DNA from 2 places in the Pannonibacter tanglangensis genome. Region 2 is predicted to be linked to the other one. Evidence: predicted binding sites of a transcription regulator. Region 2 holds the regulator's gene; the other holds the start of a gene.

Region 1 (7,102 bases), on a different contig from region 2:
AGCCGCTGTTCGGCCATGGAGGCGCGGCGGTGTTCCGCATCACCGAGGACGACCTGAACTATGGCTCGCTTTATGACTTCTTCGCGGTCACCTTCCGCGAGCCCTGGGTGATCCAGCGCTTCCTGCCCAACGTCAAGCATGGCGACAAGCGCATCCTGCTGGTCGACGGCGAGTTTGCCGGCGCCGTCAACCGTGTCCCTGCCCCCGGCGACCTTCGCTCCAACATGGTGCGCGGCGGTTCGCCGGCCGAATCCGATCTCAGCGACCGCGAGCGCGAGATCTGCGCCCGGATCGGCCCGGCCCTGAAAGCCAGGGGCCTGCTCCTTGTCGGCATCGACGTCATCGATGGCAACCTGACCGAGATCAACGTCACCGCTCCGACCGGCATCCGCGCCGTCAAGCGCCTCGGCGGTCCCGACATCGCCGTCCGGGTCTGGGACGTCATCGAAGCCCGCCGGCGCGGCTAGCCAGGGCCGCGATCCCGGCAACGGTAAGCGGTACAACCGGCCACCCGCCTCACCGGCATCCGGTGTCGGTCACACCAGGGCCAGCACCCGGGCCGGTCCTCCCGTTCCGCCCTTGTGTTTCGGCGCGCCGACGACGAGCGTCGCGCCGGTCGGCGGCAGCTGCTCCAGATTGGCGATGCACTCGATGCCCCACCGGTTGCTCGGCAGCCACTTGTAATGTGTGGCGAAGTCCGGCGAGGCGCCGAAGTCGAGGGACAGGGTGTCGACCGCAATGCCGACGACCTTGGCCTCCTCGATGAGCATCGCCGCCGCCTCCACATGAAACCCCGGGAAATGCATCCCGCCCTTGTCGTCGGGATTGCGGAACTTCGGGCTGGCAACATGCTTGTCCCACCCTGACAGCATCGCCACGCAGGCTCCCTCCGGGATCGGGCCGTGGGCCGCGATCCAGGCCTTCAGGTCGTCCGGGGTCAGCTGGGTGTCAGGGTTCTCCACCGCCCGCGCCCGGATGTCGACGACCGCAAGCGGCGCAACCAGATTGCCGACCGGGATCTCGGCCACGGACTGGCCATCTGCGGAAAAATGTAGCGGTGCATCCACATGAGTGCCGGTATGTTCGTTCACCCGCAACTCGTAAAGGTTGAACTTATCCTTCGCATAGTCGAAGAGCTTGGTCGCAAAGAACTGCTGCTGACCGAAGAATGTCGGGAAGCTCTCGCTCAGCTCGTGGGTCAGGTCGCTGACCTTGGTCGGAATCGCCGCCATGGCCGGAATTGCGCCGCTTGTCGCCGTTACGGCAGCGGCAACACTTGCGCCAGCAGCGAGCCGGAACATGTCGCGGCGCGACAGCATTCGCGACTTCACGGCAGACATCACACAGGCATCACACATGGCAGGCTCCCCCGTTTGACCGCGTCGTGTCGGCCCGGGACCGGCTCCCGGCGCAACGCGGGTTCACCCCCGTGTCGCCACGATGGTTCGGGCCGTGACGCTGCAGCACAGGCCAGGCGCGAGGAGGGACACGGGTTTCGATGGTCCGGCGCTGTCTTCCGCAACGGCCGGCGACCATCATGCTGCGCCGGATCGGCGGGAACCGCAAGAGGGCCGAGCGAATTTATGTTCTCTTTACGTTCTTGACTCTCCGAAAGGTTGTCGTATCGTCAGTCTCGACTTTTTCGGGAGGTTGGCATGGTCAGTCGCGTAACGACAGTGGCTTTTCAGGGCGTCGAGGCGCTGCCGGTCGATGTCCAGGTCATGGTCGGGGCGGGGGCGGTTGCCTTCACCATCGTCGGCCTGCCTGACAAGGCGGTCGGGGAGAGCCGGGAACGCGTGCGGGCTGCGCTCCTGGCCTCCGGACTGGCGCTGCCGGCCAAGCGCGTGACGGTCAATCTCGCGCCGGCCGACCTGCCGAAGGAAGGCTCCCACTACGACCTGCCGATCGCGCTCGGCATCATGGCCGCGATCGGCGCGATCCCGGGCGACATGCTGCAGGATTACGTCGTGCTGGGAGAACTCGGGCTCGACGGCCGCCTGGCTCCGGTGGCCGGTGTCCTGCCGGCCGCGATCGGAGCCAACGCGCTCGACAAGGGGCTTATCTGCCCGGCGGACTGTGGCCCGGAAGCAGCCTGGGCCGACGCGGACATGGCCATCCTTGCCCCGCGTTCCCTGATCCAGCTGGCCAATCACTTCAAGGGCACGCAGGTGCTGTCCCGCCCGGCACCGAAGCTGCGCGGGCTCGCCACTGACCTGCCCGATCTTGCCGACGTGAAGGGACAGGAAAGCGCCAAGCGCGCGCTGGAGATCGCGGCCGCCGGCGGCCACAACCTGCTGATGGTGGGCCCGCCCGGAGCCGGCAAGTCGATGCTGGCCAGTCGTCTGCCCTCCCTGCTGCCGCCGCTCGCCCCGCGGGAGTTGCTGGAGGTGTCGATGATCGCCTCGCTCGCAGGCGAGCTGGGGGATGGCCGCCTCACCGACCGTCGCCCCTTCCGCGCGCCGCATCACTCTGCCTCCATGGCGGCGCTCGTCGGCGGCGGACTTCGCGCCAGGCCGGGAGAAGCCTCCCTGGCCCATCACGGTGTCCTGTTCCTCGACGAGCTGCCGGAGTTCCATCCGCAGGTGCTGGACAGTCTGCGGCAGCCGCTCGAGACCGGCGAGACGGTCATTGCCCGGGCCAATCACCGGGTGACTTATCCCGCCCGGATCCAGCTGGTTGCGGCGATGAACCCTTGCCGCTGTGGCCATGCGGGCGAGCCGGGGCATGTCTGCCGGCGCGGACCACGCTGCGCGGCCGAGTATCAGTCCCGCATATCCGGCCCGTTCCTTGACCGGATCGACCTGCGCATCGAGGTGCCGGCCGTGACGGCGGCCGATCTTCTCGCGCCGGGCACATCCGAAGGCTCGGCCAGTGTCGGGGCCCGTGTTGCCGTGGCGCGGGAAGTGCAGCGGCGTCGCTACGAGGCGCTGGGGCTTGGCAGCCGCACGAATGCGCAGCTGCCGGCAGGCCTGGTCGATGAGGTCTGCCGTCTGGATCCGGCAGGGCGAAGCTTTCTGACCGACGCGGCCAACTCGCTCGCGCTGAGCGCCCGCGGCTACCACCGCGTGCTGAAACTCGGCCGCACGCTGGCGGATCTTGACGGCCTCGGATCCGTCACCCGCCTGCATCTGGCCGAGGCGCTCAGCCTGCGCGGCGAAGACGTGTTGCGGCAGGCGGCCTGACGGGCCGTCCGCCAACGGGCCATCCGCCCGGTTCTTTGACAGGTGAAAGGGGTCGGCATCCTGATCCGCGGCGACCAATCCTGAGCCGAAGGAATTCGGAAAGGGTTTGGCAAGCATTCTTGTGTCCTCGGGAATCAGACGTGGTCCGGGTCAGGATGGCACCCGGTGTGCGGCACCCGGACCGAACGGGACACCCGGTCATGCGGCCGGGGCGAGGAGCAGGCGGGATGGCGGGCAGGGGCGAGCAGGACTGGCAGCGGCAACCGGACGCCGACGCGCTCGAGCAATGCCCGCCTGCCGCACAGGCTGCGGGGACATCCGGGTCAGACATCAGGGCTGCTGCGTCGTCCGGAGCCATCGGGAAGACCGCCGCCGGGTCTGAGGCGAGCCGGGTCGATTCCGGTGCGATCCCGGCGATCAGCCCGCTGAACGACAGCCGGCAGCCAGACATGCGCAACCCAGATCGGCATGAACCCGACGAGCCCTCGCCCTCCGCTGGATCGCCGCTCGAATCCCGGGATCAGGCAGATGCCGGCGCTGGCGCAGGATCCCGTCCGGACCGACCGTCTCGGGCTGGAAGCTCCGGCGGCGGCGCGGTCGCGGATGGGCAAGCGGCCGAACCGGGACCACGCACCGGCCGCGCCTGCCCGAAAGCCGGTGACACCGGTCAGGGCCCGTCACCGGAGCCGACCGTGCCCGGATCACGGCGCGCCGGTTCTGCCCTTTGGGACGCTGGCCTTGCGCTGGCGGTGCCGCTCCTGCCTGTTTCGGCCCTGCTTCTCGTCGGCGGCACCGCACCTGACCGCGTTGCAGCGGTTGCGCTCGCCTTTCTGGGGGGCGCACTGGCCGTCCATGTGCTGCGGCGGGACGATGTTCGACGGGACCGATCCGCAGAGACCGGGCCTGCAGTGGCGCCCGGCGGAGCAGCAGCCGAGGGAGCAGCCGGGGCCGGTGACGAGCATGAGCGTCTGCGTCGCCAGGTCGAGCGGCTGGAAGATGAAGCCTGGGAACTGCGTGAGGCCGTGGAACGGCAGGCCAGCATCCTGCAGGCCCTCGGCGATGTCGTCATTCGCCGTGACATGGCGGGCTCGGTTCTGTACGTCAGTCCGGCTGCCTCGGCGCTGTTCGAGCCGGCGGTCGTTCCGAGGCCGGGCCTACCGCTGGAGCTGCCGCTTGCCGCGCCCGAGGGAGCCGAGCTTCCGGTCGGCGATGTGGTGTTCGGAGACATCCGCCTGCTCACGCGGCAGGGACCGCGCTGGTTCTCGCGGCTTGACGTCATTGTCCGGGACGGCAAGGCCGACCAGCCGCAGATCCAGACCCTGTTGCGTGACGTGACCGACCGGCGCCTGATGGAAGAGGATCTTCTGGCGGCGCGGCACAGCGCCGAGAGCGCCAGCGAGGCCAAGTCCCGGTTTCTCGCAACCGTCAGCCACGAGATCCGGACCCCGCTCAACGGCATTCTGGGCATGGCGGCCCTGTTGCGCGACACGCGGTTGACGCCGGAGCAGACTGCCTATGCCGATGCCCTGCAGACCTCCGGCGAGACGCTCCTGCTGCTCATCGACGAACTCCTCGACTTCTCGCGGGCAGAAGCGGGGCGACTGACGCTCAATCCTGCCCCGTCGCAGCTGGCCCCGCTGTGCGAGCAGGTGGTCGAGCTTCTGGCCCCGCGAGCCCAGGCCAAGGGCCTGGACATCGTCCTGACCCTCGCGCCCGAGGTGCCCGCCGAGGTCACGGTCGACGCCAGCCGCCTGCGGCAGATCCTGTTCAACCTCGCCGGAAACGGCGTCAAGTTCACCGAGACGGGAGGGGTTGCCGTCGAGATCGGCATCGAGCCGGCGCACTCCGGCGGAACACTCGTCCTCGATGTCGCCGATACGGGCATCGGCTTTGCTCCCGATGACGCCGAGCGCCTCTTCGGCGAGTTCGAGCAGGTCGACCACGGTCCGGCCCGTCGCTATGGTGGCACCGGCCTCGGTCTTGCGATCGTGCAGAGACTGGTCACGTTGATGCAGGGCAGCATCGCTGCGCATGGCGCTCCGGGCGCCGGTGCCCGCTTCACCGTGCGGTTGCCGGTCCCCGAAGTGCCGGCCGTGCCCCGCCTGTGGCCGGAACTCCGCCATCGTCGCATAGCGGTCGTGTCATCGGGCGCGGTGGAAGCGGCAGCGCTTGTCCGCCAGCTGGAAGCGCACGGCGCCGCAGTCGACCGGCTGCAGCCTGGCGCAACGCGTCTGACCGAGGCGCTCGCCGATGCGGACCTCGTCTGTCTTGATCATGGGTCGGTGAGTGATGGCGCTGCGTGGCTTGCGGGCGCCCGGGCGGCCGGGTGCCGGGCACCGGCGGTTGTCTTCATCACGCCGGCCGAGCGCGAGCGTCTCGAGCGGCTTCGCGCGGCCGGATTCGCCGCCTATCTCATCCGGCCCGTCCGAAGCCAGTCGCTGGAACGCACCCTCACCGGCCTGCTGCGCGCCCCGTCCGACACCGACGCCGGTGTAGGCCAGGGTCTCTGGGAGGCGGGCGGGAGCCTGAGGCCGGCGGCCAGGCAGGGGAGCTCGAACCCGGCCTCGGCAGGCAAGGCAGGTCTCGAGCAGGGGAACACCGACCGGCCCAGCCATCGTCTCGCGCCAGCGCGCCCCCTGCGGCTGTTGCTTGCGGAAGACAATGACATCAACCGGCTGCTCGGAGAGGCGCTGCTGCGCAAGCTCGGCCATGAAGCGGAGCTGGTCACCAACGGGCACGAGGCCGTCGCGGCTGCCAGCCACAGCACCTATGATGCCATCCTGATGGACCTGCACATGCCGGGTCTGGACGGGTTTGCCGCCATCGAGGCGATCCGGACGGAGGAACGCAGTACAGGCCGTACCCCCGTGCCGGTGATCGTCGTGTCTGCCGACGTCATGCCGGCGGCCCGGGACCGGGCACTCGAGCTGGGTGTGCTCGACTATCTCACCAAGCCTCTGAGCCAAGCTGCGGTCGAACAAGTCCTGAGCCGGATAAATTTGCGTTTCTGATCCTCTTGCACCGGACGCTTCGCGAGGCGACATAAGGACCATGAACATGTGGCTGGGACCGGGACGAAACCGGACCTCCAGTCTCCGGCAATGTCATGCTACTGTTGGAAAACTGTGGTCTACAGCGCGCTTAAGGTTGCGTTAAGCTCTCCGGGTCGGGCCTTATGTGCCCGTCAGGCGGGCGGTACAGGCCCCGGCTCCCGGCACGTGAGCCAACAAACAATCACCTGACACAGGCTGGTCTGATGCCGGCCATGTGGTCAGGAACCGGTGGGAACGACCGAGGAACGCAGGGAGACCGAACACATATGGTGCGGTCGGGCATTTTTTCTCCAAGGAAGCTGGTCGAGAAGTTCACCCCTTTCGTGCGGGAGCCCGGTATGGCGTCCCGCTGGTTTCCCGGTCTGACGCGTCCCCTGCGGTCCGGTCTCGCGGATGCGCCGGCCTCCCTTGGTCGCATCGGGTCGCTCGAGGTGCGCCTTGCCCGCTCCGCCAAGGAGATCAAGGCCGCACAGAAGCTGCGCTATCATGTCTTCTACGAGGAAATGTCGGCGATTGCCGATGCGCAGACGCTGGCGTCCAAACGCGATGTCGATGCCTTCGATGCAATCTGCGACCACATGCTGGTGATTGACCATGCCTCGCTGAAGCGCAACAAGATCGGCCGGCTGCAGCCGCAGATCGTCGGCACTTACCGCCTGCTGCGTCAGACCGTCGCCGATCGGCACGGTGGCTTCTACACGGCGGCGGAATACGACATCCAGCCGCTGATCGATGCCAATCCGGGGCTGAACTTCCTGGAGCTGGGTCGCTCCTGCGTGCTGAAGCCTTACCGGAACAAGCGCACCGTCGAACTGCTCTGGCACGGCATCTGGTCCTATGTCCTGATGCACCGGATCGACGTGATGA
Region 2 (7,102 bases):
GCCGGGCGAGCCGGGACCGGCGCAAGGCACGCCGGCCGGCCGGTCCTCTTGCCGCAGTGCTCGGCGGGCTCTGGCTGTGGCTTGCCGGCCTTACGGCCACCTCGCTCATTGCCGGCCTCGCGACCGGGGTCATCGGGGCCTATCATTTCGACCGGTTGTCGCCCTATGGCCTTGTCGGCAACCTGCTCGCCATGCCGGCCGTGTCGCTTCTGGTGATGCCGGCCGGGGTCGCGGCCTTCCTGCTGCAGCCTCTCGGCCTTGCCGCACCGGCGCTGCATGTCATGGGCGAGGGCATCGGGATCATGCTCTCGGCCGCCCGCTTCACCGCAGGTCTGAGCGACACGGACGGCGTCATCGGAGCGCTTCCCGCCGGAGCGGCGCTGGCGCTCACGGGGGCCGTGTTCTGGGGCTTCCTGGCCGAGGGCCGCTGGCGGCTCCTCGCCGCAGTGCCGACCGTGGCCGGACTGGTGCTGTGGGCCGCGCATCGCCCGCCCGATCTCTACATCGGCGAACGGGGCACCCAGGTGGCGGCGCGCGATGCCGACGGGGTGTTGCGGGTCAATGGCGGCCGCATCGGGTTTGCCGCCGAAGTCTGGCTGACCGGAGAGGGCATTGCGGACCGGCATTTCTCAGCCCACAGGCCTGTCCCGGCGCAAACGCGCTGCGACCCGCTCGGCTGCGTCATCGACGCCCACTCACCCGGGCAGAGCCGACCCGCTCCGACCGGCAGTGCGCGCCCCGACGCCCCGACACGCGCCCCGGCCAGCATCTCGACCAGTATCCCGGCGAGCGCCCCCGTCATCGCTGCGGCCAGCGCCCCCCTCGGCGAACCGGCCCGGCTTTCGGTCAAGGCCCCAATCGGCGCCCCAATCAGCGTCCCAGTCAGCGCAAAAGCCGAACTCCCCGTCGGCGCGCCGGCCCGCGCGCCGGCCACCCGAGCCGCACCGGTCAGCGCGGCTGACCCGGAGGCTGGCTCAAGGCTGGACGCGGACCCTATGAATCCCCTCGGCCCGGGCGCTGACCGAGGCTCCGGACCTCGTCCCTCTCCGGGCGTCCAGACTGGCAGCCACGCTGCCCACCCCACTGACCTCCAGACTGACCTCCTGGCTGGCCTGCTGGCTGACCGCCAGACGGCCCTCCAGGCTGACCTCGTGGCTGGCCCCCGTTCTGGAAACCATCCGGGCCTTCGCTCTGGCCCCGCCGGTGCTGGCCCTTCCGGTGCTGGCCCGGACCAAGAGGCAGGCCAGGATCAAGGAGCAGGTCAGGATGAAAGAGCAGGCCAGGATGAAGGAGCAGGCCGGGGCCCGGACAGCGATCAGCCCGACGCCCCGCCGCTTCGCATTGCGCTGAGCCGCAAGCTTGAGGCGCTGGAAAGCGACTGTGCCCGCGCCGACATTCTCGTCACGGCACTGACCGCACCGCCCGGATGCGCTGCGCCGCTGATCTTCGATGCGTCGCGCCGCGACCTCGGTGTCGTGGCGATCTGGCTCGCGGACGACGCGGCTCTGCCCGACGCCAATCAGACGGGAGGGGAGCAGGCCAGCAGTGCCCCGGCCCAAACAGACCTTACCCAAACTGCCCTGGCCCAAACCGACCCGGCTCAAACCGACCCGGCGCAAACGCACCCGGCCCAAACTGCGCCAATGCAAACGGACCCGCGACAGACGGATCCGGCCCAGCCTGGCCCCGGCCGGACCGATCCGGGCCGCAGCCAGCCTCTCGGCCATGACCCTGCCAGACCTGAACTTGCCAGACCTCAACTTATGAGACCTGAACTTGTGAGACCTGACCCTTCGAGACCTGACGTCACCAGGTTGGCGACACTCAGGATCGAACGCATCGCCTACAGCCGCCCGCCGGGACACCGCCCCTGGCAGTTGCCCGTGGGACGGGGAGGCCCGCTCCCGTCGGCTCCCACTTTGCCTGATCCCGCTCTGCCTGATACCAGTCCACCTGATACCAGTCCACCTGATCCCGCTCCGCCGGACCCAGACGGCGATCCCGGCGCCGCCCCGGCCCCCTGAGACAACCGGCAGGCACCGGCAGCCTCCGCCGCAGTCACACCTGTCGCCGGCACACCTGCCGCTGCCACACCTGTTGCCGCCAAACCTGCCACGGCCAGACCAGCGGCCGCCGGGGCCGTCATCTGGTCCCGACTGCAACAGGCCCGATCCCGGACCGTAAAGGCATGCGCGCCCTGCGCCAGATGGCAAAGGCCAGTCGGCAAACGGGGTATGTGCGGCGCGTCAGTACTGCCGGAACAGCGCGACCAGCTTGCCCTGCACGCGCACGCGGCCGGGACCGAAGATCCGGGTCTCGTAGGCCGGATTGGCCGCCTCCAGCGCGATGGAGGCTCCCTTCTTGCGCAGGCGCTTCAGGGTCGCTTCCTCGTCATCGACCAGGGCCACGACGATGTCGCCGCTCTCGGCCGAATCCGTGCGCCGGATCAGCACCGTGTCGCCATCGAGGATGCCGGCCTCGATCATGGAATCGCCGCGCACCTCGAGTGCGAAGTGCTCGCCGCGTCCGATCAGGTCCTGCGGCACGGAAATGGTGTGGCTGTGGGTCTGGATCGCCTCGATCGGCACGCCCGCGGCAATCCGGCCCATCACCGGGATGGTGCTGATACCGGCCGGCATCTCGGGCTCGGCCGCGCGCGGCGGTGGCGGCGTCTGCGCCTTGCCGAGCGAGCCCTCGATCACGGAGGGCGCGAAGCCCTTGCCGCGCGGCGCGGCAAGGCCGGGCGTCATGGAGTCCGGCAGGCGCACCACCTCCATGGCCCGCGCCCGGTTGGGCAGGCGCCGGATGAAGCCGCGCTCCTCGAGGGCGGTGATGAGGCGATGGATGCCCGACTTCGACCGGAGGTCGAGCGCGTCCTTCATCTCGTCGAAGGAGGGCGGCACGCCGGTCTCTTTCAGCCTCTCGTGGATGAACATGAGCAGTTCATGTTGCTTGCGGGTCAGCATGGCGAATCCTCTCGGGTCGCGTCGGTACAAATCATGAACGCAGGTTACCTGTTCACACTGTGTTCCACAAGTCTTAAGGTGAGGTTAGCGGGATGTTCCGGCGGGCGAGGTCATGGACGCACGGCCTCCGGCCCGGTAGGAAGGGGCAGTTGTCGCCCGGGCGTCCCGACGGGACGCCGCCAGATGGATGAGCCGCGCATGCCAGACCAGTCCGCCACCGACGAAGCGGGGGAGCGCGCCGCGCCCCGGACGGGCGGCGCCGCCGATGCGGTTGCCGCGCTTGTCGATGCGTTTGCCGCCCGCCGCCCGTTGCGGGCCGGGGCCTTCATCGTCACGCTCTATGGCGATGTGGTCGTCCCCCGGGGCGGCTCCCTGTGGGTCGGGCATGTGATCGAGGCCTGTGCCCGCGTCGGCATCAGCGAGACGCTGGTGCGCACCGCCGCGTCGCGGCTGGTGGCTGCCGGCAGGCTGGAAGGCACGCGGGTTGGGCGGCTTGGCTATTACGGCCTGACTGCGGCGGCACATGAGGAGTTTGCCGCGGCGGCCGACCGGCTCTATGCCCTGCCGCGCGATGGTTCGGGACCTGCCACCTTCACCCTGGCCCTGCAGGCCGGGTCGGCAGCCGGGGAGCCACCGGACCGGGCAAGCGGCTTCGTGCCGCTGGCGCCGGGGGTGGCCCTGGCGGCGGGGCATCGACCGGTTCCCGCCGGCTGGGCCGGGCTCACGGCCGCCTCCGACGACCTGCAGGGGCATGACAGCCTGCGTGCGGCGGTGCGGCAGGTCTGGGCCCTGGACGATCTCGAGGCGGGCTATGCCGCCTTCATCGACCGGTTCAGCCGCCTTTCGGACCTGCTGGCGGCCGGTGACCGGCTCGCGGATGGGCTGACGGCCCTGTCGGCCCGGCTGCTCCTCGTCCACGGCTTTCGCGCGCTGGCCCTGAGGGACCCGGACCTGCCGCCCGCGGCCTTGCCGCAGGACTGGGCGGGCGACCGGGCGCGGCGGCTCTTCGCCCGCCTCTATCTCGCGCTGAGCCCGGCTGCGGATGCGCAGGTGTCGAGCTTCACCGGGCTCGAGGGGGCGCTCGAGGCGGTGACCCCCGGGGTGCGGGCGCGGCACGCCCGTCTGGGCGGCTGACGCCCCAGCTTTTGAATGGCAGGCCTCTCAATGGCCGGCCTCTCGATGCCTGGTCGCCCAAGTCCCAGCCTTGCACGACCCGGCCTTGCACGACCCTGACGGCCCGGTTCCGTTCGGGTGTGGCCGGGGTCGGTTCTGGCGGAATCGAGACGGCGCGCCGGTTGCCGGGAAGACCTTGACGCACAGCGAGGCGAGGCAAGGCCAGACCCGGGCACACCGGAACGGCGGCCCTGCAGGCAATTCTCGCCCGCGCGGCCCGCACCGGAAGCCGGCAGAATGGCAGCCGGGCAAGCGGCAGCCGCGACAAGACGAGCCGGAACAATGGCAGCCGTGACATTTGTAGCCGTGACATTTGTAGCCGCGACGTTTGCAGCCGCGACAAAGGCGGGTGCGGATGGCAGATCGGGGATTGTGCGGGGGAGGGCACAGGCAGCCCCGCCGGGCGCAAGGGGTCGCTCGAGCGGGACTGCCTGTTCGGGAGGTTTCTGACCAGGGAAACCTGTCCTAGAAATGGGGTCGGCGCGCCCCCGTTCAAGACCGACAGCCTCATTCCTTCGGTGGATCCGCTGCGTCATCCGGCGTCGGCTCACCGCAACGTGTCACAGAAAATCAAAAAAAACCTATTGCAGTGTGATGAAACTCTGCATATGGTGACCGTGCGGTCGATGAATTGAGGGTGAGGCTCAGCTCTCGAACGCCAGCTGGTCTGAACAGGCCCGCGTGACAGTTTCTGGGGACGCTTCTGAGGGAGGAAGTGGATGTCCGACGCCTTTGTCTGCGACGCAGTCCGCACGCCGATCGGCCGCTATGGCGGGGCGCTGTCGTCCGTCCGCGCCGACGATCTGGCCGCCGCGCCGCTGGCCGCGCTCGTGTCCCGCCACCCGGGTCTCGACTGGAGTGCGGTCGAGGACATCATCTTTGGCTGTGCCAACCAGGCCGGCGAGGACAATCGCAATGTCGCCCGCATGGCGGGGCTGCTGGCCGGGCTGCCCGTTTCGGTTCCCGGCACCACGGTCAACCGCCTCTGCGGCTCGGGCATGGATGCGGTCGGCATGGCCGCGCGGGGCATCCGGGCTGGCGACTATGACTTCGTGCTGGCGGGCGGCGTCGAGAGCATGTCGCGGGCGCCCTTCGTCATGCCGAAGGCCGACACGGCCTTTTCCCGCAGTTCTGCAGTTTACGACACCACCATCGGCTGGCGCTTCGTCAACCCGAAGATGAAGGCTGCCTTCGGCATCGACTCCATGCCGGAAACGGCGGACAATGTTGCGGCGGATTTTGGCGTATCCCGCGCGGATCAGGACGCCTTTGCAGCCCGCAGCCAGGCCCGCTGGGCCACTGCGCAGGAGCAGGGGCTCTTTGCGCAGGAGATTGCGCCGGTCGAGGTGAAGCGGGGCAAGGGCGAGACCGTCCTGGTTGCCGTTGACGAGCATCCGCGCCCGGGCACGACGGCCGAGCAGCTTGCCAAGCTCAAGGGCGTCAATGGTCCGGAGCTGACCGTGACGGCGGGCAATGCCTCCGGCGTCAATGACGGCGCTGCCGCGCTGATGCTGGCGAGCGAGGCAGCGGTGGCCCGTCACGGCCTGACGCCGATGGCGCGCGTTGTCGCGATGGCTGCGGCCGGGGTCGAGCCGCGCGTCATGGGCATCGGCCCGGTGCCGGCGGTGCGCCGGGTTCTGGCCAAGGCGGGGCTGACGCTCGACCAGATGGACGTGATCGAGCTGAACGAGGCTTTCGCGGCGCAGGCGCTGGCGGTGCTGCGCCAGCTTGGACTGGCCGACGATGCGCCCCATGTCAATCCGAACGGCGGGGCCATCGCTCTGGGGCATCCGCTCGGCATGAGCGGCGCGCGGCTGGTCACGACGGCCGCCTATCAGTTGCAGCGGGTGCAGGGGCGTTATGCGCTCTGCACCATGTGTATCGGTGTCGGGCAGGGCATTGCCCTGATCCTGGAACGGGTGTGAGCACCGGGACCCGAGGGTCCCGACAGGTCAGTTCGAGCTTCTGGAGGACGCGCATGTACGCACAGATGGTGAAGACCGACGCCAGCCGGGTGAAGACCCTGGAAGAGATGAACGCCGACGAGCGCACCTTCCAGCAACGGCTCGACGACGGCATCAAGATCGAGCCGAAGGACTGGATGCCGGAAGGCTACCGCAAGACCCTGATCCGGCAGATCTCGCAGCATGCCCATTCGGAGATCGTCGGCCAGCTGCCGGAAGCCAACTGGATCACCCGCGCCCCGACGCTGGAGCGCAAGGCGATCCTGCTGGCCAAGGTGCAGGACGAGGCCGGCCATGGCCTCTATCTCTACTGCGCCGCCGAGACGCTGGGCGTCTCGCGCGACGAGCTGCTGGAGCAGCTGCACTCGGGCAAGGCCAAGTATTCCTCGATCTTCAACTATCCGACGCTGAACTGGGCCGATGTCGGCATGATCGGCTGGCTGGTGGATGGCGCGGCGATCATGAACCAGGTGCCGCTGCAGCGCTGCTCCTACGGTCCCTACAGCCGCGCGATGATCCGCATCTGCAAGGAAGAGAGCTTCCACCAGCGTCAGGGCTATGACGCCCTGGTCAAGATGTGCCGCGAAGGCACGCCGGAGCAGAAGGAAATGGCGCAGGATTCCATCAATCGCTGGTGGTGGCCGGCGCTGATGATGTTCGGCCCCTCCGACGCGGACTCGGTGCATTCCGCCCAGTCCATGGCCTGGAAGATCAAGATCAATTCCAACGACGAACTGCGCCAGAAATTCGTCGACCAGACCGTGCCCCAGGCCGAATACCTGGGCCTGACCATCCCCGATCCGGACCTGAAGTGGAACGAGGAGAAGGGCGGCTACGACTTCGGTGCGATCGACTGGGCCGAGTTCTACGAGGTCATCAAGGGCAACGGTCCCTGCAACAGGGAGCGCCTCGCGGCCCGCGTGAAGGCCTGGGACGACGGTGCCTGGTACCGGGAGGGCCTGCTGGCCCATGCCCGCAAGAAGCAGGCCGCCCGCGCGG

Evidence for each region. The regulator LexA, encoded in region 2, represses DNA repair genes until DNA is damaged. The targets are predictions, from matches to a motif close to TGTTCNNNNTGTGTTCNG.
Region 1: a site for LexA is predicted at 1,585-1,602, ahead of GWI72_RS17490 (YifB family Mg chelatase-like AAA ATPase). Genes of this name have one in related genera too.

Annotation. Positions count from the first base shown of each region.
Region 1 covers NZ_JAABLQ010000003.1:101,261-108,362, reverse strand. Annotated here, with positions in the region: gene gshB (glutathione synthase) at 1-467, shown strand, start outside; gene GWI72_RS17495 (cyclase family protein) at 537-1,358, opposite strand; gene GWI72_RS17490 (YifB family Mg chelatase-like AAA ATPase) at 1,656-3,182, shown strand; gene GWI72_RS17485 (ATP-binding protein) at 3,875-6,193, shown strand; gene GWI72_RS17480 (GNAT family N-acetyltransferase) at 6,574-7,102, shown strand, end outside.
Region 2 covers NZ_JAABLQ010000001.1:1,479,277-1,486,378, reverse strand. Annotated here, with positions in the region: gene GWI72_RS06730 (ComEC/Rec2 family competence protein) at 1-2,024, shown strand, start outside; gene lexA (transcriptional repressor LexA) at 2,247-2,966, opposite strand; gene GWI72_RS06720 (PaaX family transcriptional regulator C-terminal domain-containing protein) at 3,165-4,100, shown strand; gene pcaF (3-oxoadipyl-CoA thiolase) at 4,859-6,064, shown strand; gene paaA (1,2-phenylacetyl-CoA epoxidase subunit PaaA) at 6,118-7,102, shown strand, end outside.